One region of the Marinobacter nanhaiticus D15-8W genome, then DNA from elsewhere that is predicted to be linked to it. Evidence: riboswitches for the same ligand, from Rfam matches in the RefSeq annotation. Region 1 holds a riboswitch; each other region holds the start of a gene.

Region 1 (9,820 bases):
CCGATACCCGCTACTACGTCATGATTCGCGGATGGCTGGTGCAGGAACTACGGGGTGTGGAAAGTCAGCTTGAGGCCAGCCGGGATTCGCAACTGAAGGCAGAATTCCAGCAAAAGGCGGATTTTCTCCGCTCGGCAATCCGCCGCATCGATCTCGAATAATTTGCCGATGCCATGCGTGGTCCACCTCTACGTGCGTGGTCCACCTCTAATGGGATGCCAGGCGTTTACGTTCTAATACGGTCTTTGTCTTGCGCGCGATATCGGTGCGGGATTGTCGCTGCTCACCCAGGGATCGATGAGTCGGGCGAGCAGCGGTTAGAGCCTAGTCAGGAATGCGCACCTGGTCGTCCTCGAACAGGATGCGATCACCTTCGGCGGGTGTGGCCTGGATCGGCGGCACGTTGGTGGCGGTCAGCGTCGGCGCGCCCGTACCACGGGGTGTCGTGCGGACCACCTGGCTGGGCGGCAGTGCGACACCGTCCTTCAGGTGGGCGTACACCAGGTCCAGCGCCTGGAAGTAGTAGCGGTGCAGCGGCACATAGAGCGCGTCGAAACCCGGAAAGGCATTGAACGCATCCAGGTGGTGGGCGTTGAGCACTTCGTAATAGCGCAGTCCGCTGTCGCCGCCTTCCACAGTCTGGTTCAGGCCGAAATAGGGCCGCGAGGTATGGTTGATCGGCAGGACCGCATCGGAACGGCCGGTGACGAAAATCGTTGGCTTACCCCGCAGGTTACCGCTGGCGCGGATGTCTACAATGCCTGCAGCAATGGCCCCCGATTGTTCGGCCAACAGGCTGGACAGCAGACCCCCGCTGATCGGGTCGCGGCCTTCGGCCAGGCCCTGCAGGCACAGCAGTGCGTCCAGACCGTAGTCTTGAATACCGCTGCTGGGTGAGGTGCTGAGTTTCAGGTCGGTCGGTACGCCGGTAGCGCCGTCGTACACCTGGTTCACGCCGCCGGTGGGCGGTATGCCGTTACTGGTGGCGAACAGCAGTTCCTCGGACACCTGTGCCAGGGGGACGACCGCACCAGTTGTGGCATCCGTGGCGGCCAGGCTCAGTCCGCACACCCGGTCCTCGACGCCGAACTGACCGTAAGCGTTGGCGTAGGTCATGGAGATGCTCTGGGCCACGGCCGCACCGAAATGGCTCGGCGCCACCAGGTTCTGTTCCGGCTGGATGCCGAATTCCTCTTCCAGTATGCGCTGGGCGTCCGCGGCCTGGGCGTCCACATCGGCGCCGATGACCAGGCCCTTGTTGAACAGGGACGTACAGATATTCTCGTCTACGTCGAAATCATTGAGGGCATCGTTGAAGGGAGCAGAATCCCTGGTGCCCGGCGCCAGGTTGGCGCAGCCCTGGTAGACCGCAATAGCAGTGGTGTAGTCCAGCAGACTGCGGCTGTGCTCGGTGATGACCGGGCCGTCGCCCTGGCGGATGGTGAAGCTCGTGTTGACGGTTGGATTGACGTTGGGTTCGGAGACGGCGACGCCATCGATCAGGCCGTCCTCATCCTGTTCTGCGGCCCGCACGGACGCCCCGCCGCCGTTGGATACGGATGAGGCAATGACCAGCGTGTTTTCAGGCGTTACGGTGACCAGGCGATCGCCGTCATCGGTCTCCTCGCCGAAGCGCTCGTTGAGGATGTAGAAGCCGAACTCGATGGACGCGAGCACATATTGCCCCCAGTCTGCCTCGGGATTGGTTTTGGAATGGGCATGCTTGAAGGCGAACCGGTCCGGCCAATTGCTGTTGAAGGTGGCCCGTTCGCTGGCTTCGAGATCGCTCTCGAACTGGACATCGACATTTTCGTTGGTGGTGAGCTGCCCGCGCATGTCCTGCGCCGCGCCGGTTTCCATATTGAACGATCCGGTGCCGGAGCCCTTATCGGTGTAGACTACCGCACAGCCCTTCTTCAGGCCCCATTCGCCGGCGGTGCCAATGGCGCCGTAGATGCCGCGGGAACCGGAGGACGGCGCGGTCACCATGCAGGAAGCGGCAGGGTCATAGCTGTCCGGAATCTGCACCATGACGGTCACCGGCACCTCGGCCTCGTCGAGGCGGATATAGGCCAGGTACTCATCGCCGGGGATCATGCCCTCGGCGTCATCCGCATCCACCTGCGGGCCGAACAAGTTGCCGTAACCACCGCCGGCACTGGTATCCACCAGGGCCCGGTAGTTGTTGTAGATCGCCAGGGTGCGAAGCTCCTCGGCGGTGGGGTTGATCGGATCGGCGGGCGTGGGCGCGGTAGCGCTGGCCAGGCCGCTGGCCCCGAGACCGGCGGTCAGCAGGTCGTTGCTGGCGCCGTCATAGCGGGTGTGCTGGATATTGCCGCTGACGACATCCGGTCGGACGTTGATGACGCCGTCCGGGCCGTCGTCGTCATCGTCGCCACAGGCGGTCAGGCCCAGGCAAAGCGAGCCGACCAGGGCGCAGATCAGCAGTTTCTGGTAGCTGGGGGTCATGGTGGTTTTCCTCGGTGTTGTTATTGTTCGGCCGCCCTGCAGCCGGCCTCGAAGCTGGCTGCAGGGGCGTCCTTTCCTTTCGCGGTTGCCGGTTTACGGACACTGCCCCGCTTCGAAGACACCGGAGCTGGATTCCCGAACCCAGGTATAACTGCCGGAAATCTGGCCCAGGGCACCGTCACCGCCCACGGTGTAGTAGCCCATCTGGTAGTAGGCCCGGCCGGCGGACTGGTGCTGCAGGTTGGTGCCGTACCAGTCTTCGCAGGTCTGGCCGTCGCCACCGCCCTCGCCGGCACGGCAGGCTTGGGGTTCGGCGGCATACCAGGTGCCGGGTTCGCCCTGGTACAGCGTGACGGAGGACCAGGTGTCGAATGAGGCGCCGATATCCTGCTGGTCGGTCAACGAGAAGGCGCGCAGGCTGGAGGTCCCGCCGGCGACCGCGCGGCCTGCCGTGATGTGGGCGCTGGGAGAGGCGGATGCGGTATCGCAGGTGACATCCGGTGCGCTCGGATCGATCACGGTGACCGTGCGGGTCCGACTGACGGTGTTGCCGTCGGAATCCGTGGCCTCATACGTACAGGTATAGTCCCCCTCGGTGCTGGTATCCACGCTGGAACAATCGGCATCGACACTGAGGCTGCCGTCTTCCTGATCGGTGGCGCTGGCGCCGGGATCGCTAAAGCTTTCGCCCAGCTCGATTTCCATCGGGTTGTCCCCCTGGAGGGTCAACGTAGGTGAGCCGTTACTACCGCCGGAGCCATTGCGGCTGTGGCGGTTGAAGAAATCCCAGATGATGTCCGGGTAGCTGGGGCCGGCACGGACCGCCCAGGCGCCTTCGTTGCCGTCCTCGCCGCCGACCCAGTAATGGCCGTGGTTGGTATCGGTGCTATTGGCGGTGTTTTGCGGCCCGTCGAAGAAGACCGTTTCGACGATGGAGCGGCCGTTGCCGGTGCCGTAGCGGGTGTGCATGCAGTTGTAGTTGTTCTGGTAATAGGGGCTGCAGGCGGCCTGGCTCTGCTGGGCCTCGGCTGGGGTGTCGTGGCTGGCGTCGCCGAACACCTGCAGGTGTGCATCGCGGATATTGCGTCCGGCGGGCTGGATCACCGTGCAGTCGTTGTTGCTCTGCAAAACCATCATCGGGATGGGGTAGGTATCGTCCAGCTCCGCCTCCATGTCGCTCGCCACCTGGCTGACGCTGTGGAAGGTGGCATAACCTGGGCACTGGCCGGACAGGGAGACCGAAGCGGCATCCTCGCCGTAAGGCAGGCCCGAGGCGGAGGCGGTAGCAGCCCAGTATTCGTTGTGTGCGACGGCGGCGACGACGGCCATGGCGCCGCCGGAGGACAGGCCGGTGATGTATCGTCGGTTGGGATCGACGCTGTACTGCGCTTCCACGGTCTGGCCGATGCGTACCAAATCCTGGGGTTCACCGGAGCTTTCGTGCTGGTGCTGGTCGAACCAGAAGCCCCAGCAGTTCTGGTTGCGCAGGCCGTCGTAGCTGGTGATAAATGGCGTCACCAGGATAAAGCCGTACTGGTCGGCGGCGGCCTGCAGGCCCCATTCGTTCAAGGCATTGGCCTGGGTCTGGCTGCACCCGTGCAGGGCCATCACCATCGGTGCGGGGGTGGTGAGGTTATCGGGAATATAGACTTGGTATTGGCGGTCCCGGGAGGCGGCATAGCTGCCGGCCGGGAGGGTGTTGGAGGTCACGGTGCCGGCCTGGACCGACGTCACCGCGGTGACCATCGCAATGGCGACCGTCGCGGCGACCGCGAGCAAACCTCGGATCGTCATGGCATTTCTCCTTCCTGTCTTGTTTTTGTTAGGAATGGGCCTGGGCTTGAGCCCCGGCGAGAAGGCTTATGCGTATGCTGTGCCAAGAATAAAAATCGATTTAATACAGAAGGTTAAGATGGCTCTCGATTTTCTGGTTAAAAAGTATCCGGAAATCCGGACAACGTTAAGTGGTTGATATGGGCCGGGATGGCTTGGTAGGCGTGGGGTTTGGCGGGTTGGCGTTGTGTCCGGTTGTTCAGACAGTGTTCGGGTTTCCGGACAGTTTTGGTTTTGGGCGGATTATTTGAAGATTGGGGGTAGGGTGGTGGGAGGTGGATGCGCGCCCTCGCTTACGTTGTCCTGGATGGCCGTCCGTGGCCAACCATGACAACCGGGACGTCCCTGTCCCTCCTTCAGCGAGGGCGCCCATCCACCTCCTTCGAGTCTCGAGGAATTCGCCATTAGGTTTGGCGCGGGCGTAGGAGGCTGACGCCGACACTCACAGCGGCTGAAGCAACCAAGGCACCGACAAACGGCGCCAGCGTCGGCACGCCTCCCGGGAAACTCGCCACCTGCATCCCCATCACGAAACTGCCGGTTTCGATCCAGCCGGGCAAAACGGCGCCAAACAAACCCGCGACAGCGCCCCAGACGGCGGCTTCGGTGGTCATGCGTGACCAGAGGCCCATTAGTACGGGTATGACAGCTGTGGCACAGAGCAGGTCGGCGATGAGGAACAGGCGCAGAACCGAATAACCCTGCAAGGCAATAAGCACGACAGGGACCATCAAACCCACCGTGATCCAGCGCGCGGCGCTCAGCGAGAGCCCGCTCTTTTCCGTCACCGCGAGGGACGCAAGACCGTTCTGCAGGGTGTCGACGGAGGACGCGACCAGTGTTAATGCCAGGATGAGGGCGACCAGGGCGAGCCAATCCGGGGCCTGGCTGAGCAGCGCGAAGAAGGGAATGGGCGGTGAGCCGAGGTCGACGCCGCTCATGGCGGCGGTAACGCCCAGGCCTCCAACCAGGGCCACGACGGCAATGGTGATGACACCGCCAAGGATGGCCCCCTGGCCTAATGCCGCGCCATCCCGCGCGGCCCAGACCCGTTGCCAATAACCCTGGTGGAACAGGTTGGCGGCCGTCACTGCCAACACCAGCGTCAGCGCCACACCTAACGCGCTACCGATGGGCGCTGAAGGCATCGGTGTACGATCCACCGGGCTGGGCAACCCCGGCAGCGCGACAAAGCCCACGACCAGGATCAGCCCGACCAGCAATAGCGCCTGCCAGCGGTCGGTCACCAGGCTGGCCCGGAGTCCACCCCAGGCGGTATAGATCAAGGTGGCCCCGGCAACGCCCAGGATGGCGACGTTGCCGTTGAGATCCGTCAGCAGTCCGGTGATGGCGCCCACGGCGGTCAGTTCTGCGGTCAGGAAGCAGAGCATGTAGAGTACGGAGATCAGCGCCACCCAGCGGCGCATACCGGTGCCGTAGCAGGTCTGGGCGAACTCGCCGATGCTGCGGCCGTGTGGCAGGTGGCGTCGAATGGCAGGGCCGCAGAAGGCAAATACGATAAAGGGCAGTGCGGCGCCAAGGGCATAACCGGCCAGACCGATGGGGCCGACCAGTGCCCCCACTTCAGGCGGGGCAAAGAGAATCCAGCCACCCATGCCCGAGGCCAGGAACGATAGCCCCAATGCTCGGGCCCCTTGGGAGTTGCGGGCGGTAACATAGTCATCGAGGCCGCCATCGGCGACCCGGGCGCGCAGGCCCAGCCAGGTAAACGTAATCAGTGCGACCGCAACGGCCGCTACGGTAAAGATCATGTCGCGCTTCCTCCGCCGGTATCAACCGGATCAGGTTCCAGGGTTTCCTCAGACGCGTCGTTAAACGACGGCGCTCGATGCCTTCTCAGTCCGCTAGACGGACTCCCCCGGCGACTCAGTTTGTGAATAGTTCAGGACGGTCCATACTGACACAGATCCGGTTTTGTCGCGATTGATGTTCATTCGCGCGTGATCGGCTTCGTGACTGGTCTCGTAACGGAAGCGGATAGCACTTGGAGAACAGATCAAGGACATTCAGGCAGCAGGGAGAAAGTCCCATGGTTTCATTAAGTCAACGTATGGTTTGGGCAGCGTTGCTTTTACTGGCCAGCGCTGTGGCCGTCGCCGCCAATCACGTGAAGGTGACGCCCTTGGGCGGTCAGGATGGCGAGTTCTGCGCCCTTGATCGCGCCATGGTCTTTGAAGATCCCAACGGCACGCGCATCCTCTACGATGCGGGCCGCACAGTGGCGGGCGGGGACGATCCCCGGTTGGGCAGCATCGATGTCGTGCTTGTCAGTCACGTCCACGGCGACCACATCGGCGATCGCCATATTCCCAAACTGAATGCCGGCAGTTGTGGCAAGCCCGACGCCTCCGTGGATGCGACGCCACTGTCCAACAGCGTGAAAATCGCCATGGCCAAGAACGCCAAGATCGTCACCGGTAGCGAGATGCCCCAGTTCTTTGCCGGCAAGCTGCGGTCCGCCGGGGGTAATCCCGAGAATTCAGTTCTGGTGCGCTTCGGTGCCATGGTGGATGTTGGCGGTGTCGGCATCACGACGGTGCCTGCCGTACACAGCAATGGCCTTGCGCCCTCGTTTATTGGCGGCGAGTTGGCAGAGCGCATGAAGACGGCGGGTATCGCGGGCTACGTTGGGCCCCCCACAGGTTACGTTCTCAAGTTCAGCAATGGTCTTGTGGTGTACCTTTCCGGTGATACCGGTGTTACGGCTGAGCAGGAATCCGTCGTGCGTGACTACTATGGCGCCCGAATGGTTGTGATGAACATTGGCGATACCTATACCACTGGCCCCAAGGAAGCGGCGCATGTGATCAATGAGATGATCCAGCCGGCCAGCGTCATACCGTCACACGCGAACGAGCCGGCCACGGAAAATGGCAAAGTCCGCGAGGGTACTCGCACGGCCACGTTTACAGAGGCCAGCAAAGTCCCGGTACATATCCCGTTGAGCGGCCGGACGCTTGCCTTTGATGGTACAGGCAGGTGTGTGGAGGGTTGTTAGAGGTTTGAGTTGGATTCGCGGTCGGCCGATCCTGCGGTTATGCTTGGTACCGTGTTTCCCCGGGGTAGGTCGGCCATTCCGATGATTGAGGAATTCGATGAGACCGCAATAGCGCTCGCCTTCACATTTAATGCGGTGGTAACCGCGCTGGCAGTCCTGATTCACTACCAGTGCCTGTCATGGTTGAGTCACCTGGTTCCCGCACTCGGGCTACCCCACCGCTTTCGTATCGTCGTGGGTGTGTTCGGTGCCCTTCTGGCGCACCTGGCAGAGGTCTGGGTTTTCGGCGCGGCCTTCTACTGGATGAATGCGTCCACCGAGTGGGGCCACTTGGGCGGGAACTTCTCCGGATCGCTGCTCGACTGTGTCTACTTTTCCCTCACCACCTTCACCACCGTGGGTTTCGGTGACGTCGAACCGTTTGGGTATATCCGGTTCCTGGCGGGTATCGAGGCGCTTACGGGGCTGCTGTTGATCACCTGGAGCGCCTCATTCCTGTTCCTGGAAATGCAGCGCTTCTGGCGAGATCAAAAGCGTTGATGGCTCAGGTGCCTTCCACGGAAACCTTGGAGGCCGCCGCCTCCAGTTCGATAATCAAACGACGCAGGCGCTGGCCCATATCGGCGCTATCCACCAACTGGCCGACCATGGCCTGGGTCGTTTCGCGAATGCTCTGCAGGTTCTGTTGCACGTCATCCGTCGAGGCCGTCTGCTCGGCGGAAACGTCGGCGATGTCCTGGTTGGTTTCGTCGATACGCGCCACCATCGCGCTGATTTCCTGCAGAGCGGTAGCGCCGGCGTCGGCTTCTTCCACGCAGCGGCTGGCATCGACCGAGCTGGAGTTCATCTGCTGAACTGCAGCTCCCATGGTGCCCAGCAGCCGGTCGATGGTGCCCTGGATCTGTTCGGTGGAATCCTGAACCCGCTGGGCCAGTTTGCGAACCTCGTCGGCAACCACGGCAAAGCCGCGGCCCTGATCGCCAGCTCGCGCAGCCTCGATAGCGGCGTTGAGGGCCAGCAGGTTGGTTTGCTCGGCGATCCCCTGGATCTCCGTGACGGCACTGCCAATTTCACGGCTGTTCTCGGCCAGGGCCTCCACGCTACCAGCGGATTGTTGGATGATTTCCGCCAGGCGCTGGATCGAGCGTGAGGACTTGGCCACCCGCTCGCTGCCGTTAACAGCGGCTTCGCGCGCTTCATGGGACAGTTCCTTGGCAGCGTCGGCCTGCCCGGCGATCCCGCGGAATCCGTCCAACATGGCTTGTACGGCATCGGCAGAGCGGTCGGTACCCGTCTGCTGGCGCTTGAGTTCGTCACGACTGCGTTCGGAAGCGGCGGCGAGCGAGGCTACTTCCGATTCCAGGCGCTTGATGGCTTCCTTCATGCTGCGCACGACGTCTCCGGTGCGGCTTTGCATGGCGTTGAAGGCCTCACCCATCTCACCGATCTCGTCGGTAGAATCCACGCGGGCGCGCAGGCTCAGGTTGCCGGTGGTCTGAACCTCTACCATGGTGTTCTTCAAGCGGTAGACATGGCGCTCGATAAAGGTGATCAGCAGCTGCGAGCAGGCCATCTCCAGCAGCATCAGGATGGCAACCACGCCTGCAAACGCAGGGGCGTGATCACCGAAGACAGCGCCGAATGTCTGGTCGGTGGCTGCAGCAATGCGATCCATGGCAAACAGAACCAGCAATACCAGGACGGCGAAGACGACGATATTGAGAAGCCAGAATTTGTACTTGAGTTTGGCGTTCTTGAGTAATGCAACCATAGGGCCTCTGCCGGGTATTCCGGTACAACAGGACATATCTTGACGATAGAGCGTCTAGTGTCGATGGAAATCTGTAAAGATGGAAAGTCTCTAAAGATAGCACCCTCTGATCGCCATGTGTTGTCTTGAATCAATACCGTTGGTCAGGAATTGTAAAAAAACCGGGGCGGATGGCGTCCCGGTTTTTCTGGCAAGCGGATGGGTTGCAGGTGCAGGTGCTTTAGCTACGTTGTTCAGCTAGCGTGGCGTTGTCCCCAACGGGTGATAGCCGTGAGAATACCAGCCCGGAATCGTCTACACGGCCGTAGCGCAGGTTCACCAGGTCCAAAAGGTAGTTCTGGTAGAGTTTCCACGGTTTGCGATCGCCCTGCTTGGGTAGCCGGTCCAGCGCACGCAGTACATAGCCGGAATCGAGATCGATAAACGGCTCCACCTTCACGTCGTCGTCTACTACCGGTGTACAGGCCTCATAGCCTTGGCGATCCATATAGTTGAGGATGCGACAAACGTATTCGCTGGTCAGGTCGGCCTTCAATGTCCAGGAGGCGTTGGTGTAACCCACCACCAGAGCCAGGTTGGGCACATTGCTGAGCATCATGCCTTTGTAGCTCATGGTGTCGCCCAGGGCGATCTTCTGTTTGTCCACGGTGACCTCGGCGTCGCCCAGGGCCACCAGGTTGAGGCCGGTGGCGGAGACCACGATGTCAGCTTCCAGCTCCTCGCCGGAC
Region 2 (9,820 bases), 840 kb from region 1:
CTGACTATCCAGGTCGACGGTAAACACGTAATCCTCGGCACGGCGGACATGAGTGTCCAGCGTCCCGTCGGGGTAGAGGTCGATCCAGCGATACCCGGGCGCCTGGCCGTCGATGGAAAACTCGTTCGATCCTGGGGCGAACTGGATACACGTGGACGGCGTGGCCATCAGGCGCATGCCGTTAAGCTCGCCATCCCAGGTCTGGTGGATATGCCCCCAGAGCAGTGCCCTGACCTGGGACTGCCCTTCGAGCACCGCCATCAGGGCGTCGCTGTTGGTCAAACCAATTTGTGACATCCAGGTGCAATTGACGTCCACAGGATGATGGTGGAACGCAATCAGCGTCGGCCGCTCGGGGTGCTCCGCGAGACAGTCATTCAGGAAAGACAATTCCCCGGAGGACAACGCACCGTAGACCTTTCCAGGCACTGCCGAATTCAGGAAGATCAACTGCCAGCCACCGACAAGCAATCGACGCTGTTCGGCGTTCGTACCGGCAATCACCTCGTGCATGACCTCGACATCATCGTGGTTACCAGGGAACCAGATGACCGGGCAAGAATAAACGCTCATCTTTTCCTGGAAGACCCGATAGGCTGTCTCCGAACTATCCTGGGCAATGTCTCCACTGGCGATCACCAGATCAGGCGCATGGGGCTCCCGCTTGGCAAGCGCGATAACCGCATCCAGGCTTTCCCGGGTATTCATGCCCAGCAGGGTACCCTCAGGATCGGCCATCAGGTGCGGGTCGGTCAACTGCAGGATGCGCAGTGACGGCGCGCGAGTGGCGATATTTTCAGGTGAAACCGGGGAAGGCATGAGCGGGCCAGGACTCCAGGACGAATGATATTCATTAACGGTAAAACATAAACGTCTTGGAGAATACTAGTGGATTGCCAAAATTTTTTCCTGAAACACTGTCACATTTGGCGACGGGTCTGGAGAAGAGCCTATTTTTGCCTCGGCGGCTATTCGGCCACCGGCCAGGCGATTCGCTCTGCCGGAACGTGACCGAAGCGCAGACAGAAACTCAACCAGTCTGCCAGGAAGGCATTCACCTGGGTCTTTTCATCCGGGTGATGCATAAATCGGTTGGGATAGTCGTTGATGGCCTCGATACGGCGATTGCGATAGCAGCTGATCACCTCCGCCAGCCCCGCATCGTGATAGACGCGAACGGTCAGCTGCGGATTGTTCAGCCAGCGGCCTGCATTATGCACCTGTTCGAGCAACAGGGTTTCGGTGAAACGGGATTGCTGGAGTTGCTCGATCCGGACACGGCCGAAGTAGGCCTCACCATCCTGCAGTTCAAACTCGGCCACCTCGGTACGTCCTTCCGCCAATAGGCGCAGCCGCCGGATGCGCCCATAGTTCGCCTCGCATAGCGCGCCGAAGCGCCTCAAATCGGGCACATAGGCTTTCTTCCGCCATACCGGCATCTCTTCTGATTTCTTCTGCACCACACGCTTCTGCATCAAACCCACTCTTCTTGGAGTCGCGCCCGCTGTAGGGTAAGCCATTGCAGCGCGATGATTGCGGCGGCGTTATTGATCCGCCCATCCGCTATCATACGCAAAGCCTCATCAGCCGCCATTACATGCGCGCGAATATCTTCATGCTCGGCTTCAATGCCATACAGGCCGCCGGCACCTTCGGTGCTGACATGCCCACAATACAGCGACACCATTTCCGTGGTGCCACCCGGTGATACCAGATAACTGCAGATCCTCTCCAGTCGCCTGAATTCCAAGCCGGCTTCTTCTTCAGCCTCACGATGCGCCACATCCTCTGGGCTCTCTCCAGCTTCGTTCATGCCAGCGACCAGCTCTAACAACCAGGGCGACTGATCCCGACCCAGCGCGCCTGGGCGAAACTGTTCCAGCAGAACGACCTCGTCGCGTTGCGGATCGTAGGGCAGGACACAGGTCGCGTCACCGCGAACGAACATTTCGCGATCAAAGGTTTCCGTATAGCCACCGGCAAACCGGGCATGACTCAGCCGCAGTCGCTCCATGCCGAAAAACCCATCATACAGGGTCTCCCGATTCTCAATCCTGACGTCCTTTTCGGAAAACTGGAATGGAGCTGGTTTATCAGACATGGGCCGTCCTGCTTACTTTAAGTGAAGCAGAACAATAGAAGGCGGGAGACTGCAATTTCAAGTCCCCCGCCTGACGACAGGCACGATGCAGGAAGGAGTTCAGGCTAGATTTTGTCGTAAATCCGGGCACCTGCGCGCGTGAACTGCTCCGACTTTTCCTGCATTCCCCGGTTCAGCGCTTCCTGGGTTTCCATGCCATGTTCCCGGGCATACTCCCTCACCTCTTGCGTGATCTGCATGGAACAGAACTTGGGGCCGCACATGGAACAGAAATGCGCCACCTTGGCGGAATCCTTGGGCAGCGTTTGGTCGTGATAGGCCCTCGCGGTGTCCGGATCGAGACCGAGGTTGAACTGATCCTCCCATCGGAATTCGAAACGGGCCCGAGAAAGCGCGTCGTCCCGCAGTTGGGCGCCGGGGTGCCCTTTAGCGAGATCGGCTGCATGGGCGGCAATCTTGTAGGTAATGATGCCGGTCTTGACGTCGTCCTTGTTCGGCAGCCCCAAATGTTCCTTGGGCGTGACGTAACAGAGCATGGCGCAGCCGTACCAGCCGATCATCGCAGCACCAATCCCCGACGTGATGTGATCGTAACCGGGGGCTATATCGGTGACCAACGGGCCGAGCGTATAGAAGGGCGCTTCTTCGCAGCACTCCAGTTGCTTATCCATGTTCTCCTTGACCAGGTGCATGGGCACATGTCCCGGCCCCTCGATCATCACCTGAACGTCGTGCTCCCACGCAATTTGCGTAAGTTCACCGAGCGTTTCGAGTTCGCCAAATTGCGCCGCATCGTTCGCGTCCGCGACACACCCTGGACGCAGGCCATCCCCCAGACTGAACGAGACATCATAGGCTTTCATGATCTCGCAGATGTCTTCGAAATGCGTGTAGAGAAAGCTCTCGGTGTGGTGGGCAAGGCACCACTTGGCCATGATGGATCCGCCCCGGGAAACGATACCGGTCACCCGATTGGCAGTCAGCGGCACGTGGTGCAGGCGCACGCCGGCATGGATAGTGAAGTAATCGACGCCCTGCTCCGCCTGTTCGATCAGCGTATCCCGGAAGATATCCCAGGTCAGGTCCTCAGCCACGCCGTTCACTTTTTCCAGCGCCTGGTAAATCGGCACCGTACCAATCGGGACGGGAGAATTGCGGATAATCCACTCCCGGGTCTCGTGGATATTCTTGCCAGTGGAGAGGTCCATGACCGTATCCGAGCCCCAACGGATCCCCCAGGTGAGCTTCTCGACTTCTTCCTCGATGGACGAACTGACAGCCGAGTTACCGATATTTCCGTTGATCTTCACCAGGAAGTTACGGCCGATAATCATGGGCTCCAGTTCCGGATGATTGATGTTGGCGGGAATGATTGCGCGGCCTCGTGCCACTTCATCCCGCACAAACTCAGGCGTGATTTCCAGGGGAATCGACGCGCCATGGGATTGACCTGGATGCTGACCGTCCAGCCACCCCAGTTCCCGGGCCTCCTGCAGTTTGAGGTTCTCCCGGATCGCGACGAACTCCATTTCCGGCGTGACAATGCCCTGCCTGGCATAATGCATCTGGCTGACGTTCCGGCCCGGCTTGGCCCGCAGTGGCTTGCGGTGATCCTCGAAGCGCAGGATATCCAGTGCCGGGTCGCGCAGGCGCCGCCGGGTGAACTCGGAGGTATAACCTGCAAGGGTTTCGGTGTCCTCACGCTCATGAATCCACGCATCACGAACCGGCGAGAGTCCTTTACGTAGGTCGATGCTCGCGGCGGGATCGGTGTAGGGACCGGAGGTGTCGTAAACCACAAGCGGCGCGTTGGGCTGTGGCCCCTGCTCCGTGTTGCTGTCACTCAGGCGGATCTCACGCATGGGCACACGCAGGTCCGGCCGGCTGCCGGTTACGTAGATCTTGCGGGAACTGGGGAGTGGCTGGACCGCGGCCTGATCGACTTCGGCTGCGTCCTTGAGAAAAGAAATCGGTTCGGTCGTCATAAAGCGTCCCTCTTATCGTTCGATCCCCCTCCCTGATGCCATGCAAATATGGGCAGGAGATCGACGGAAATGGTGTCCAGGGTGGACGGGGCGCGTTTGACGAGGTTACGGCCAGGAGCCGAACGGCTGGTGGGAATTGCGCCACTGCCGGTCAAGAAAAGCTTGTCTCAAATCCCTACGCCGGTACTAACCGGATCAGGTTCGCGGGTTTTGCTTCTGCAATCTCAGCCGGCCTTCGCCAGCACCCCGTCAAGACGCGTTATTCGTTGCCACACGATGACGGCCAGGACCTCCCTCCAACCGCCTGACAGCGCGGCTTCGAGCCTGTTACATCGGTGACTTTTGCAAGTGTAGAGATCAGATGGATTATTGTCCATAATGTCCCGGCTCCCCAGCACCTCCGGACGAGGTGTCATCATCGCAGGCAGGAGAATCCATGAAGAAATCTGTGCTTTCCGGACTGGTCGGACTTCTGGTCGCCCAACCCGCCCTGGCCATCGACCTGATCGGGGCTTACGAAAAGGCGCTGGCCTATGATTCTGGCATTGCCGCCGCCCGGGCCTCCTACGAATCCCAGCAGGCCAATATCAACGTGGTCCGCAGTCAGCTCCTGCCGCAACTCAGCGCGTTTGGCGACGCCAGACATACGGACGCCGACGGCCCGGGTCGTGAAGACTCCTACAAGACCTACAGCTATGGTCTGGAACTTGCCCAACCGCTATTCCGGCCGGAAATCTGGTTCAACTTCGACGCCAGCCAGTTCCAGAGCCAGAGCGCACGGGCCGACTATAGCCTGGCCCAACAGCAACTGATTCTGGATGTGGCTACGGCGTACTTCGATGTCCTGCGCGCGGAAGACAACCTGACCACCGTTCGCGCCGCCGAAGCCGCCTTCGAGCGTCAATACGATCAGGCCCGGGAGCGTTATGAAGTTGGCCTGATAGCGATCACCGAAGTCTACGAAGCGCGAGCCAGTTACGACTCGACCAAGAGTGAACGTATTGCCGCGGAGAATGACCTCGACATTGCCCGGGAGCAACTGAGTCGCCTGATTGGTGAGAACGTCGACGATTTGCAGAACCTGGAGCAGGACTTCCCGCTGACACGCCCACAGCCAATGGACCCCAGCGCCTGGGAAAATATTGCGTTACAGCAGAATTGGCGCATTCAGGGCGCAGCGTATGACCTGGACGCCAGCCGATCTCTCCTGGATGCGGCCAAATCAGGACATTTGCCCACGCTCGACCTGAGCGCCAGCTATGGCAATACCCGGCTGGACGGTGTGGGCCAGACCTCACCCTTGCAAACCAACCGGGATGGCACGACCACCGAGGGCGTGGTGGCGCTGAGACTGAACGTTCCACTTTACGAAGGTCATGGCACCCAGGCCGAGATTCGCCAGCAGCGGGCCCAGGTGGAAGTGGCAGACCAGAACCTCAATACGGTGCGCCGCGACGTCAGCGTCAATGCCCGCAGCTTCTATCGGACGGTCAATACGAACATCGAAACTGTTACCGCCCAACGGCAATCGATCGTCTCACGGCGCAGTGCCCTGGACGCAACCCGCGCGGGCTATCAGGTAGGCACCCGGAATATCGTGGAAGTGCTGGACGCCGAACGTAACTACTACATTTCCCTCAGAGACTACGCGAACGCCCGCTACGACTATGTGGTGAATACCCTTAACCTGAAGCTGGTTGCCGGAACCCTAAGCCCACAGGATCTGGTCGACCTCAACCGTTGGTTGAGCTCATCGGCTCCCGGCATCGAGGCTATTGCTACCGACGAAACCACTGAGAACCCTCTGCAGTCGGCTCCCTGATCAACCCAATCATTCTTCCAAGCAACGCCTCATCCTGCAGAAGCTCTACTAGTCCAGCTTCTGCAGGATGCCGTCCACTACGCGCTCAAGCGCACCCCGATTGGCATCCACGACTGCCAGTGCGTTCCTGCCTAGCGTTCCGGCTCGCTCCGGGTCGTCGAAACACTGGTTAACCGCGGCGGCAAGGGTCGACGCATCGAGGGCTTTTACCACCCCGCCTCCACGATCGAGCCGCTCGTAGATATCCGCAAAATTGAACACGTGCGGCCCGGTGGCCACCGGCATCGCCCAAGCAGCGGGCTCTAGCGGATTATGACCACCGCGCTCGATGAGCGAACCACCGACGAAGGCCAGATCGGCCACGCCATAGAGCATCATAAGCTCGCCCATGGTGTCGCCAAGGTATACCTGGCTGGCATCGCTGGCCTTGTCTGCGGATCGACGCAGCATACTGAGTCCTTGCTGACGTACCAATGCAGCAACGTCGTCAAAGCGTTCCGGATGACGGGGAACCAGGATGAGCAGAGCGTCTGGATGTTTTTGCAGGATGTCGCTGTGAGCATCGAGAATTTGCTGATCTTCGCCCTCGTGCGTACTGGCGGCGATCCAGACCCGGCGTTCACGCCCCAGTTGCGAACGTAGCGCCCTGGCATCGGCCCGCAGTGCATCGGTCACATCCACATCGAACTTGATACTGCCGGTCACCGAGACCTGATCCTCAGCAGCGCCGATGGCAACGAATCGCCGTGCGTCGCTGTCTGCCTGGGCAGCAATCCAGTTGAGCTTGCCCAGGAGTGACCGAACCAGTCCGCTGACCCGCTGGTAGCCCCTGGCCGAACGTTCGGAGAGCCGCGCATTGATCAGGAAGATCGGCACACCCGCGGCAGCTGTCCGGCTAATCATGTTGGGCCAGAGTTCGGTTTCCATAACGACCAGCGCCTGGGGATGGGCCCGTTTCAGAAAACGCCTGACCGACCCAGGCGAGTCGTAGGGGGAATAGGCATAGGTCACCGCGTCTCCGAAAAGCGCTTTTGCCCGGGCACGCCCTGTGGCCGTCATCGCGGTCATCAGGATATTAGCGTGCGGGCGGCGGGCCAACAATGCCTTGACCAGGGGGGCCGCGGCGATAGTCTCCCCGACGGACACCGCGTGTACCCAGATCACTGGCTTGCCTGTGTCCGGAATCAGCCCGAGCCGGTCCTGCCAGTGGGCCAGCAACTCCGGAGAGCGACGACCGATCCACCACAAGCGAATCAGCAAAAAGGGCAGGATCAGCCGAAAGACAAACGAGTAGAGATAGTGAACCATCGGTGCTCCAGTACGAAAAACTGCGCGCATTCTAGCGCATCACAAGGCGAGTTACGTCCCAATGTGTCGCAATGGTTCACGGAGACTTAGCCCACGCGCGATGGGTATACCGCCCGCAGAATGGTCTCGTCAGCAAGACTGGACAATCGCCCTTATCAACGCGCCATTTGCTGATAGACTTGTGCAAAATCATCAGCCTGAGCATATCGTGAGTCAGTCGAAGTCAAAGAAACGCACCCGCGTGCGCGACACCCAGCTTTCCCATTACCTGCATCCACGATGGTGGGGCACGTGGCTCGTCATCGGGTTTATATGGCTACTCGCCAAGCTGCCGATGCGTGTCCAGTGGCGCACCGGTGTCATCCTCGGCGAACTGGCCTATCGCACCCTTGGGAGCCGCAAGCACATCACCCGTGTGAACATCGAACTATGCTTCCCGGAGTTGAGCCCTGCAGAACGAGAAGCACTGGTACGCAAATCCTTCCACTCCAATGGCATCGGCATCATGGAGATCGGACTGGCCTGGTTTCGCAATCCCGAGTCCTTGCGTCACCTGACCCGGGTACATGGCCTGGAGCATGTGGATGCTGGCCTGGCGGAGGGGAAAGGCATCCTGTTGCTTGGCGGCCACTACAGTACGCTCGATCTCGGCGGCAGCCTGGTCACCATGTTTATCGAAGCCGACGTTATGCAGCGCGACCACAACAACGCGCTGATGAACGCCGTGATGACCCGTTCCCGAGAACAACGATACGGCGTCGCCCTAAACAGCAAGGACCTGCGTGGTCTGTTCCGGCGCCTCAAGCAAAATCGTATCGTCTGGTACGCGACGGATCAGGATTACGGCCGCAAGGGCATCGTCTTCGCGCCTTTCTTTAACGTACCCGCCGCCAGCATTACCGCTACGGCCCGTATTGCCGAACGCAGTGGCTGCGCCGTGGTCCCGTTCAGTCATTTTCGCCGTGAAGGGGAGATCGGTTATGACATCTATTTCCATGCCCCGCTGACGCACTTCCCGTCAGGCGACGACCTGGCGGACGCTACCCGGGTGAACCAAGTCATCGAGAACGAGATTCGTCGTTGCCCCGATCAATATCTGTGGATGCACCGGCGATTCAAGACTCGCCCCTCAAAAGATGATCCAGACCTGTATCGCAGGAAAACCACATGACGCCAGAACTGGCGCCCGTTGTCTGGCTACTCCATGATGACCGACGCGGTCACCAGGTCCAGCTCAAGGGGCTCGGTAACCGGCTGAACGCCAGGGCCAACGCCCAGATTTTCTGGATCGACTGCACCACGACCAAAGTGTCCCTCTGGCGATTTCTTCTGGGCCTCCCGCCCACTCTCGAAACCCCGGAGCCCTACATCAAACCCGACCTCATCATTGGCGCCGGTAGCCAGACGCACCGCCTGCTGGCGTCCCTACGTCGCAAACGGAGTGCCCATACCGCAATACTCATGCGGCCGTCCTTTCCGAAGGGTTGGGTCAAAAGCCGCATCATTCCCGCCCATGATGGTGTCGAGGAAGATCGAGACACGCTCGTCACCCAAGGCGTTCTCAACACCCAAACCCCGATGGCGCACCTGACCAATAAACACCACGCTTTGATCCTCGTCGGCGGGCCATCGAAACATTTCAATTGGAATGGGGACGCGGTTCTGCAACAGGTCGACCATCTGTGCCAACGCTACCCGCAGTGGCGCTGGACGGTCTCATCAAGCCGGAGAACGCCGGTCGAGATGATCGATGCCCTTTCGCGCCGCGCCGGCCCGAACCTGCTCTTCCGTGACCACCGGGAAACCCACGCCAACTGGCTCGCCCACACCCTGGCGGGTTGCCGGGCAGCCTGGATCACACCGGACAGCGTCTCGATGGTCTACGAATCGCTTACCGCGGGCATCCCCACCGCGCTCTTCGATCTGGCCGCAAAGCCGTACAGTCGGGTAGCGCGGGGCGTTGAAACGCTAAGGCGAAATGGACGCGTCGGCCATATTGAAGCCGCAGAGGCGATCATGGGGGACAATTCGCCCAGACCGAAGGCGCTGTGGGAAGCCGATCGCGCCGCCCGTTGGCTTCTAGAGCGCTGGAGAAGCGCCCAGTGAAGGTGCTCCAGGTCTTACCCGCGCTGCATAGCGGTGGCGTTGAGCGGGGCACCGTCGAGCTGGCCGCCGAACTGGTCAGGCGCGGCCATGAATCCTACGTACTTTCCGCCGGCGGCCCCATGGCCGAACAACTTGAATCCGAGGGGAGCCACCACGTCAGCCGGCCGATCCACCGCAAATCCCTGGCCTCACTGGGCCAGATCCTTCCGGTCCGCCGGTTGCTGCGGGAACTACGTCCGGACGTGGTACATATTCGTTCCCGCATGCCGGCCTGGATCGTCTACCTGGCATGGAAAGGTCTACCCGTCGACGACCGGCCGGTGCTGATCAGCACCTTCCACGGTATGTATTCCGTAAATCCGTACAGCGCGGTGATGGCCAAAGCCGAGCACCTGATCGCGGTGTCCGAATGCGTCCGCAACTACATCATCGACGCCTATAAGGTCGAGGATGAGCGCATCACGGTGATCCAGCGCGGCGTGAATACCCGGACGTTCC
Region 3 (9,820 bases), 2.1 Mb from region 1:
GTTCGCCCCAGTTACCCTGAATCTTCTTGTCACCCTTGAGCGCCTTGGTCAGGTTGGCCGCCTCTTCGGTAATCTGGCGGTTGAGCTTCTGCAGGGATTCGATTTCGCTACGCAGCGCCTGGCGGTCCCGGGTTTCGGTGGTATAGACGTCCTCCACCCGCTTGCGGAAATCGGTGAGCTGCTCTCGAAAGGGGTTGAGCAGGGTATCCAGACTGGTGCGGGTCTGCTGGGAAAAACGCTCGTTCTTCTGCTCGAAGATGCGATTCGCCAGGTTCTCGAACTCCTGCTTCAGGGCATCCCGGTTGCGCTCCAACAGTTCCAGCTTCTCGCGGGTGGCGCGACGCTCCTCCTCCCGGATGACCTCGTATTCCCGGATCGACACCCTGGCCTCGGATAGCGAGCGCTGGGCTGATTCGTACTGGCCACGCAGGTTTTCCAGATCCTCTTCCAGGGCTTTCTCGTGACGCTGTGCGGCGTTGCGCTCGGCCTCCAGCGAAGCGACGCGGTTCTCCAGTTCGCCGGTCCTGCGCCGCCAATCTTCCCTCGCAGTCTCGGTTGCTTCGAGTTGTTGACGAAGCTGATTTCCCACCAGTCGAGACTGTTCGCGCTGCTGCTCGAGCAACGCCATGGATTGCGATGCCTCCCGCCCCTGGGCTTCGGCTGCCTCGGCCCGTGCCTTCATCTCGTCCAACCGGACCTGGGCCTGCGCGACCTGTGTAGCCGTATGGCGACGATATATCAGGGCCACGACGATCGCTGTCATAATGGCAGCCACCAAGCCGACGGTCACGAATTCGGGAAGCAGTTCTCTGGGAAACGACAACGGCACGTTCAACTCCTGCTTATGCCAAAGGTACAAGTATGCCAACGGTGTAAACGGCAATTCCCGGGGATTATCCAGAAAAGCGGTGTTCGAGGCCAAGGAACAGCTTCCAGCCGGATAAGACTAAAGGCCAAATGACAGCGCTTCGCAATGCTGATAGATCTGGGAGATTGGTGAAACTGCACGCAGCCCGACTGACGCACAGGTCCCAAAAAAGGCAACTGCAAGCCGCCTGCCCGCATCCAGCCATGGAACCGGTCCGTAAAGTACGCTACAACGACAAAGAGCACCCAATGCTAACCACTGTCATATGGGCGCAAAAACGATAAATATAACAAGACGTCAGTGACCGGGAGGGTCGACGCGATTGTCCGGCGCTGATGCAGGGTCCCAATGACCTGGCAAGGATTATTCGAGACACAGCCATGTTGAGAGCACTCTGGCGAAGGACGACGGGACAAGGTGACGTCGAGCCCGCTGATAGCGGCAACCGGGAATTGAGCCTCACCGAACACCTGACGCACACGGGCCGGTATCACCTTGAGCGCCTGCAGACGTTGGTGGAACTGCGCTACGAGCAGACTTTCCCAGACCGTTCCGATGCCAGTATCCGCCAGTTGATCCACTACGCGTCACGCATCCAGGATCAGGATATCCAGCGCGAACTGCTGTTGCTTTATCTCAACTGCCCGCCTGCCGTCCAGGCCCACTTGCGCTCTGGCGACATCATCGATGCCGATCACTATATCCGAACCCAGCGATCACCCCCGGAAGAATGAGGTGCACGTCTCGCAGCCGGAGACGGGTTACCTATCGGTAAATCCTACCGCTGTCGTATTAATGTATACTCCCCTGCGTCAGATTTCGGCCCCTCCCAGGAGCCGGCCATAGACACACAAGACAAACCCGAGGTCGCTCATGCCCACGCGCGCAGGTTGCACGCTGCCCCATCTCTTCATGCTCGTCGTTACCACTTTCGCCCTCGCCGGCTGTGCCGGTTCTGCACTGGTCGAGAAGGACAATCTCGAAACCCTCGAAAAGGGCCAGTCGGAACAGACCCGCGAAATCCAGCAATTGAGCGAGGACCTGAAAGCCCATCATCGCGGCATGGTGCGTAACAGCAACGAAAACACCCGCGCGCTGATCGAAACGATCCGCCAGCAGATCTCGCCGCCCTCCTGTCCGGAACGGCCGCAACCGGTCTGCCGCGAAGTAAGCGAACCTGCATCCAAGTCCGCACCATCGCAACGACTCAACGGCATGTTGATCGTCGGCGAACTGGAACGTGTGCATTTTATGGAGCCAGGCCTGACCTATGAGGCCCGCGTCGACAGCGGTGCGGAAACCTCATCGCTCGACGCCCGCAATGTCACCTACTTCGAACGCAATGGCGAGGACTGGGTCCGCTTCGATGTACCCGTCCCCGGCGCCAAGAACGAACTGGAGACACTGGAGCGTCCCCTTTCCCGCAACGCCCGCATCATCCAGGCGTCGGCGGATGACAGCGAGCGTCGTGCCGTAGTGGAGATGCAATTCGCTATCGGCGATCACGTGCAGAAGGCGGAATTCACCCTGTCCAACCGGGAAAACCTCTCCCAGACCGTTCTGGTCGGCCGCAACATCCTGCGGGACGTGATGCTGATCGATGTCGGCAAGGAGTACGCCACCTCCCTGCCGGAGAAGCTCAAATCCAGCAAACCAGCCGCAAAGGCAGGTAAAGGAGACGGTCAGTGAAGTCCCGCTATCCTTTCTATATCGCCGTTGCGCTGCTGATTATTGCCGGTCTGGGCCTGGCCACCCTCCGACATGTCGAGCTGGGCATTCCCTGGCTTTCGGGCGACGAGCGTCCAGTATGGCTGGTGGAGGCGCGGATAGACTTCCAGGCCAGCGGCGAACCCGTGCTGGTGAGCCTCAACCTGCCGGACAACCCGCCCGGCTTCCATGTTCTTTCGGAGCAAGCGGCTTCGCCAGGCTACGGTTTTTCCATTATCGAGGAAGAAGGCGACCGTCGCGGCGAGTGGTCCATCCGAGAGGCCAGCGGCGCCCAGACCCTCTACTACAAGGCCCAGTTCGTGCCTGACCCGGATGTACGCCCGCCACAGCCCAAGAAACCGCCACAGCCGGAAACCATCTACTGGGAGGAACCCCAGGCCACAGCCGCAAATGAAGTGCTGGAACTCGCCGCCGCCAAATCCAGTACGCCAGAGAGCATGACCCGTGAACTGATCAAACTGATCCGCTCCACGGATCCGAACCAGAACACCGCCCTCCTGCTGTCGGGTAACCGCCCGGTGGATGTGCTCTCGCGCCTGCTGAACCACGCCGATATCCCCGCCCGCATCTCCGAAGGCATCATGCTCGAGGACGCCCGCCGTCGTCAGCCATTGCGGCCGTTCCTGCAAATCTATGACGGGGACAGCTGGCTAACCTTCAACCCCCAAAGCGGCGAACAGGGTCTGCCGGAGAATGTACTGCTGTGGAACCGTGACACCACGTCACTGCTGGACGTAATGGGCGGCAACCAGTCGGTGGTCAGCTTTGCCATGTTGCGTCAGACGGTGCCAGCCCTACAGCTGGCCCGTGCAGAGGCTATCGACAGCGGCCTGGGTTTCCTCAGCCTCTACCAGTTGCCGATCGAGGAGCAGAGCATGTTCCGCATGCTTCTCTTGCTACCATTGGGGGCGATGGTGGTGGCCTTCATGCGGATCGTCATCGGTATCCGCACCTCGGGCACCTTCATGCCGGTGCTGATCGCCGTCGCGTTCCTCCAGACCTCCCTCTTGCCCGGCCTGGTCACTTTTATCAGCGTCGTAACCATCGGCCTGCTGCTGCGGGGCTACCTGTCCAGCCTTAACCTGTTGTTGGTTTCGCGAATATCGACGCTGATCATACTGGTCATATTCATGAGTACGGCGATCAGCATCGTCGGCTACCAGATGGGCTTCAACACCGGCATGACAGTGACCTTCTTCCCGATGGTCATCCTTGCCTGGACCATTGAGCGCATGTCGATCCTGTGGGAAGAGGAAGGCCCCCACGAAGTGGTGGTTCAGGGTGCCGGCAGTCTGCTGGTCGCGACGCTGGCGTACCTGCTGATGGATGCGCCCCTGGCCCGGCATCTCACCTTCAACTTCCCGGAACTGCACCTGGTGATCCTCGCCATCATCCTGCTGCTGGGTCAATACACCGGCTATAAACTCAGCGAGCTGCGCCGGTTCTATCCGATGAAGGTGTACGAATGATCCGGTGGATTTCGCCCGCAGCGCTCAACCGGCGCGGCATGCTGAACATGAATCGCCGCAACGTGAGCTACATCGCGCGTTACAACGAGCGCAGCGCCTATCCGCTCGTAGACAACAAACTGAAAACCAAGCTCATCGCGGCAGAATACGATGTATCGACCCCCAAGCTGCGGCAGGTCGTCAGTCAGCAGCACGAAATCTCCCATTTCCGGGAGCGAGTCGAAGATTTGGCCGGCTTCGCTATCAAACCCGCCAAGGGCTCGGGGGGCAAGGGCATTATGGTCATTACGGGGCGGGATGACGATCGCTTCGTCAAGGCGTCCGGCGCTACGGTGTCCCTGGCCAGCCTGGAAAGGCACCTGTCGAACATCCTGGCAGGGCTGTACTCCCTCGGCGGCGCGCCGGATGTGGCCATTGTCGAGGACCTGATCCAGTGCAGCAGCACGCTGACCGACTTCTCGTTTCAGGGCGTTCCGGATATCCGTATTGTCGTGTTCCGCGGCTATCCCGTCATGGCCATGCTTCGTCTTGCGACCCGCGCTTCCGACGGTAAGGCCAACCTGCACCAGGGCGCTATCGGGGTGGGCATCGATATTGCCTCCGGCCAAAGTCTGAACGCCGTACAGTTCAACAGACCGGTAAGCCATCACCCGGATACCGGCCTGGCACTGGAGCACATCCACATCCAGGAGTGGCACACCATGCTGGTAATGGCATCCCGCTGTTATGAAGCCACCGGCCTGGGCTATATGGGTGCAGACCTGGTGCTCGACCAGAACAGCGGCCCCACCCTGCTTGAGCTGAACGCCCGCCCGGGGCTAGCCATCCAGATGGCAAATGGCAAGGGCCTGCTGCCAAGGCTGAAGTATATCGAGGGCCTCAAACGCACCCACCTGACGCCCGAAGCCCGGGTGGAATACGCCATGTCCGTTTTCAGCCATACCGGCGCGCTGTATACGCCCCCCAAGAAAACGTCGAGCTCGCGCGTACCTGCCTGAAACACAAACAGCAGCCACAAAAAAACCCGCCTCCCAGGAGGCGGGTTTTTTATTGGGCTAGCCGACTTACTTCATGCCGGCATTGATCAGTGCCCGCTCATTGTTGAGCCCTTTGAACAGGCCGTAGCACATGACCAGCAGGACGAAGGTGAACGGCAGGCCAACACTAACCGCGCCTGCCTGGAGGGCCTTCAAGGCATCGGCCCCGCCACCGAAGATCAGTGCGGCGGCGATAGCACCTTCCATAACGGCCCAGAACACCCGCTGCTGGGTCGGAGCATCAAGCTTGCCGCCGGCGGTGATGCTATCGATCACCAATGAACCGGAATCGGACGAGGTTACGAAGAAGACCAGTACCAGGACAATACCGATGAATGAAATAACGGCAGTCAGCGGAATATATTCAAACATCTGGAACATTGCGAGGGATACGTCAGTGAGACCATCGCTCGCCAGCGCACCAACGCCACCCTGAATTTGCTCCAGCGCGGAGCCACCGAAAGCACTCATCCAGACCACGGTGATCACCGTCGGAACAATCAGCACGGCCGTAATGAACTCTCGAACGGTACGCCCCTTGGATACACGTGCGATAAACATCCCTACGAACGGAGACCAGGAAATCCACCAAGCCCAATAGAACACGGTCCAGCCATGGAACCAGGTCTCATCCTCCCGGCCGAAGGGATTACTTAGCGGAATAATGTTCGCTACATAGGACGACGCAGTAGTCCACATCGCCTGAAACACGCCGACAGTATGGCCGGCAAAAATGACGAACAGCAGCAGCGCCGCCGCAAGAAACATGTTGATGTTACTCAGGACTCGCACGCCACCCTCGAGACCTCGGACAACCGAGACCAACGCCACACAGGTCACGCCAACGATGATGGCAATCTGCGTAGCTGTGCCGCCATCGATACCAAACAGGTAATTAAGGCCGGCAGCGGCCTGCTGGGCGCCCAGGCCCAATGATGTTGCCAGGCCAAAAATCGTCGCCAACACGGCAAGAATGTCAATGACGTCCCCGATCCAGCCCCAGACCCGGTCACCAAAAATCGGGAAGAAGGCGGAACGAAGCGTCAATGGCATACCCTTGTTGAACGCAAAGAATGACAGGGAAAGTGCGACGATGGCATAGATCGCCCAGGGGTGGAGCCCCCAGTGATACATGGTGGCGCCCAGCGCAAGATTGGCACCCTCTGGGGTATTCGGCTCCACGCCCAACGGAGTGCCGTACCAATCAGTGTAATAGGCCACTGGCTCAGCGACGCCCCAGAACATCAACCCGATACCCATACCCGCTGCAAACAGCATGGCGAACCAGGAGAGCGTGGAGAACTCCGGCACAGCATCCTTACCGCCAATCCTGATCTTGCCCACCGGCATGAAAATCAAGGCGAGACAGAAGATCACAAAAATGTTGCCACTGATCAGGAAGAGCCAGTCGAAATGGGCAATGGCGCCGTTCTTCGCGCCACTAAGCAACGAATTGGATACTTCCGGGAAAATCAGCGTGCCCACGACGAAAAAGATAATCAGGGCGGCAGTGATGAAGAATACCGACTTATGCAGGTCGAGCCCCAGGGGCGTGATGTTATCCTGCCCCGCTTGGTAGTCGGTGGAGTACTCGTCTTTTAGACTTTCGCTCACATCAAGTCTCCTCGAACGAATTGAGGGCCCGGGGGCGGGCCGAGATTACAACCAGTTAAGTTTATTTATTTGAGCTCGAAATATCAAAGCGCTTGTATGAATTGACGTGCTGATTCTTCTTGTGTTCCAAGCGAACAGCACGATGACCCATGATGCTCAGAGGCTCTGATAAAACCTCACTTACGCCTGTCAATGTTGAGATATTTTCTTTGAAACGTCACAACACGAAGGCTCTCACGCACCAGGATAGTGCCGTCACAGGGCCTAGGCATTTTACTTACAGCTCTAAAGGAGGGCGCAGACTAAGGAAAGCCCCCGCAAGAATCAACCATCCGTCGCAAGTAACTGCAGTCAAAGGCATGATTCTGATAAACTGAAAGGACTCTCAACGGGGTGTCTGCGTTTGTCCGCAGGCTGAGATCAGACCCGCGGAACCTGATCCGGATCATGCCGGCGCAGGGATTGAGTATCTCAAGGCCTCCCTGGCCCCGCCCCGTTGTCCCTGGCCGGTTTCCGGATACTCATCCAGCTTTAGGTGACAACTTTGGTAAACATTCTGGTTAAGACGCTGTTACCAACGACGGCGGCAAGATCCCTATCGCTCCTACTCCTTTCGTTCTTATTCATAGCGGCAGGGCGCCATGCCGTAGCCGCACCAACATTGACCATTTACACGTACCCTTCCTTTGTCTCCGAATGGGGCCCAGGGCCAGCCATCAAGACATCCTTCGAGGCGCGGTGCGACTGTACGCTCGAGTTCATCGCCCTGGACAGCAGCGTCGCGATACTCCACCGGCTCAGACTTGAAGGCGAATCGACCCGGGCTGACCTGGTTCTGGGCCTGGACGCCAACATCATGGCGGAGGCCCGCAAGACCGGCCTCCTGGCTCCCCACGGGATTGATACGTCAGCGCTTGAGTTACCGATCAATTGGCAGGACGATATCTTCGTGCCCTACGACTGGGGTTACTTCGCTTTCGTCTACGATACCGAGCAACTGACTAATCCTCCCTCTAGTCTGGAGGCACTGATCGACGCTCCGGACGACCTCAAGATCATCCTGCAGGATCCCCGCACGAGCACGCCGGGTCTGGGATTCCTGCTGTGGATGCGCCATGTCTATGGCGACCAGGCACCGGAGAAATGGCAGGCCCTGCAGGACAACATCCTGACCGTGAGCAAGGGCTGGAGCGACGCCTATTTCTCATTGTTCATGAATGGCGAAGCGCCGATGGTGCTGTCCTACAGTACATCGCCGGCCTACCACATGGCGGTGGACAATACCGATCGCTACCAGGCCGTCGCCTTCGAGGAAGGTCACTATCTGCAGGTAGAAGTCGCGGCCCTCGTCCGCACCAGCCAGCAGCCGGCATTGGCACGGCAGTTCCTCGAATTCATGCTCACGCCGGCCTTCCAGCAGGAAATCCCACTGAAGAATGTCATGTACCCGGCCATCGACCTTGGCCAACAGGTGCCGGACGTATTTGATCGTCTGATCGATCCGCCGGAAACACTCTATTTCCAGCCCGAAACCGTGGCTGACCATCGCAAACAGTGGATTGACGAGTGGCTCAACGCGACTACGCGCTGATCGCTCCTCCCCTGGCGCATCCAGCCTGGCGTCGTTGGCCCGGACGTATCATCGCGCTCGTATTGATGATCATCGTAGCCGCAGGCTTTGGCGGGTTGCTGACGGAGTGGCAATGGCAAGCCGTACCTGCGTTGTGGCAGAGCGCCTATTTGCGCCAGGTGATCTGGTTCAGCATTTATCAGGCGGCAGTATCCACGGCCCTGAGTCTGACACTTGCCATCCCGGTGGCACGCGCGCTGCACCGACAGTCGCGATTTCGTGGCCGCGGCCTGCTACTACGACTGACAGAGCTGAGTCTGGTTCTGCCCACCATCGTCGCGGTATTCGGACTGGTCGCCGTCTACGGTCGCTCCGGCTGGTTCAATGCGTTGCTCGAAACGCTGGGGTTGCCGGCTAGCTGGAATCTCTATGGCCTCCAGGGCATCCTGCTTGCGCATGTGTTCTTCAATGCGCCGCTCGCCGCCCGCATCATGCTGCAAAGCATGGAGCGTATCCCCGCCAACCAGTGGCGCCTTGCCGCCCAGTTGGGCCTTGGCAGCAGTGCTATCTGGAGAGCCCTGGAGTGGCCCGCGCTGCGCCGACTCCTGCCGGGCCTGGCGGCGTTCGTCTTCACCTTGTGCTTTACCAGCTTCGCCATCGTCATGACCCTGGGCGGTGGACCAAAATCCACGACTGTCGAAGTCGCTATCTACCAAGCCCTGCGCTACGAATTCGACTTCAGTCAGGCGGCCGTACTTGCGGTTGTCCAACTGCTGATCTGCGGTTCGCTTTGGGCGCTGGCGTCCCGCCAGGCCTCTGCCGGTAGCCTCATGCCAGGCGGTACTGTCAGCTCCGATCAATGGCCCCGTCGTGATGCAATGCCGGCTCACAGGCGGGATCGGCTTCTACTGCTGGTGTTTACCGTCTTTCTTCTGCTTCCGCTGGTAGCGGTTGCCGTCCGTGGCTTTCCCGGCCTCTATGGCGAACTCACCCATACGCGTCTCTGGACAAGCCTCGGGCGAAGCCTGATAGTCGCCGTGACCGCCGCGAGTCTGAGTATCGGTTTTGGTCTCGCTATCCTCGGCGCCAGCCAGAGCGATACCCGGTCTGGGCGGAAGTGGCAGTCGGGGTTCATCGAGGCTAGCGGTCACCTGACGCTGGTGGTTCCGGCACTGGTGCTCGGAACTGGACTGTTCGTCCTCCTGCGCCCCCAATTGGGCAACGTCAGTCAGGGTCTCGCACTGGTGACGCTGATCAACGCGCTGATGGCCCTGCCCTTCGTGATCCAGGTATTGCGGGGCCCGTTCAAAGCATTCGACCCGCGCTCACTTCGCCTGGCCGACCAGTTCAATGTGCGCGGCTGGTACCGTTTCCGACTACTCTTGCTGCCGTTACTCAAGCGTCCTTTGCTACTGGGCTTTGCCTATGCGGCCGGACTTTCACTCGGGGATTTCAGCGTCATTGCGCTGTTCGGCAGTCCCAGTTCGCCCACCCTTCCCTTACTGCTATACCAGCAACTGTCGGCCTACCAGCT

The links. Region 1 has a riboswitch for thiamine pyrophosphate ahead of RE428_RS00810 (sodium:solute symporter family transporter). Riboswitches for the same ligand answer to the same signal wherever they lie in the genome.
Region 2: linked by a shared signal. The riboswitch ahead of thiC (phosphomethylpyrimidine synthase ThiC) and the one ahead of RE428_RS00810 (sodium:solute symporter family transporter) in region 1 are both predicted to bind thiamine pyrophosphate.
Region 3: linked by a shared signal. The riboswitch ahead of thiB (thiamine ABC transporter substrate binding subunit) and the one ahead of RE428_RS00810 (sodium:solute symporter family transporter) in region 1 are both predicted to bind thiamine pyrophosphate.

The regions. Positions count from the first base shown of each region.
Region 1 covers NZ_AP028878.1:168,864-178,683, forward strand. Annotated here, with positions in the region: gene RE428_RS00795 (hypothetical protein) at 1-161, shown strand, start outside; gene RE428_RS00800 (3-hydroxybutyrate oligomer hydrolase family protein) at 325-2,469, opposite strand; gene RE428_RS00805 (extracellular catalytic domain type 1 short-chain-length polyhydroxyalkanoate depolymerase) at 2,563-4,263, opposite strand; gene RE428_RS00810 (sodium:solute symporter family transporter) at 4,707-6,074, opposite strand; TPP riboswitch at 6,064-6,193, opposite strand; gene RE428_RS00815 (MBL fold metallo-hydrolase) at 6,353-7,321, shown strand; gene RE428_RS00820 (potassium channel family protein) at 7,403-7,861, shown strand; gene RE428_RS00825 (methyl-accepting chemotaxis protein) at 7,866-9,092, opposite strand; gene RE428_RS00830 (flavin-containing monooxygenase) at 9,313-9,820, opposite strand, start outside.
Region 2 covers NZ_AP028878.1:1,013,030-1,022,849, reverse strand. Annotated here, with positions in the region: gene cpdA (3',5'-cyclic-AMP phosphodiesterase) at 1-819, opposite strand, end outside; gene RE428_RS04680 (DUF1249 domain-containing protein) at 969-1,475, opposite strand; gene RE428_RS04675 (NUDIX domain-containing protein) at 1,475-2,101, opposite strand; gene thiC (phosphomethylpyrimidine synthase ThiC) at 2,206-4,086, opposite strand; TPP riboswitch at 4,241-4,345, opposite strand; gene RE428_RS04665 (TolC family outer membrane protein) at 4,523-5,908, shown strand; gene waaA (lipid IV(A) 3-deoxy-D-manno-octulosonic acid transferase) at 5,957-7,216, opposite strand; gene lpxL (LpxL/LpxP family Kdo(2)-lipid IV(A) lauroyl/palmitoleoyl acyltransferase) at 7,425-8,387, shown strand; gene RE428_RS04650 (ELM1/GtrOC1 family putative glycosyltransferase) at 8,384-9,322, shown strand; gene RE428_RS04645 (glycosyltransferase family 4 protein) at 9,319-9,820, shown strand, end outside.
Region 3 covers NZ_AP028878.1:3,396,202-3,406,021, forward strand. Annotated here, with positions in the region: gene RE428_RS15080 (DNA recombination protein RmuC) at 1-829, opposite strand, end outside; gene RE428_RS15085 (hypothetical protein) at 1,249-1,602, shown strand; gene RE428_RS15090 (ATP-dependent zinc protease family protein) at 1,742-2,557, shown strand; gene RE428_RS15095 (inactive transglutaminase family protein) at 2,554-4,065, shown strand; gene RE428_RS15100 (alpha-L-glutamate ligase-like protein) at 4,062-5,063, shown strand; gene RE428_RS15105 (BCCT family transporter) at 5,130-6,716, opposite strand; TPP riboswitch at 7,096-7,195, shown strand; gene thiB (thiamine ABC transporter substrate binding subunit) at 7,378-8,307, shown strand; gene thiP (thiamine/thiamine pyrophosphate ABC transporter permease) at 8,283-9,820, shown strand, end outside.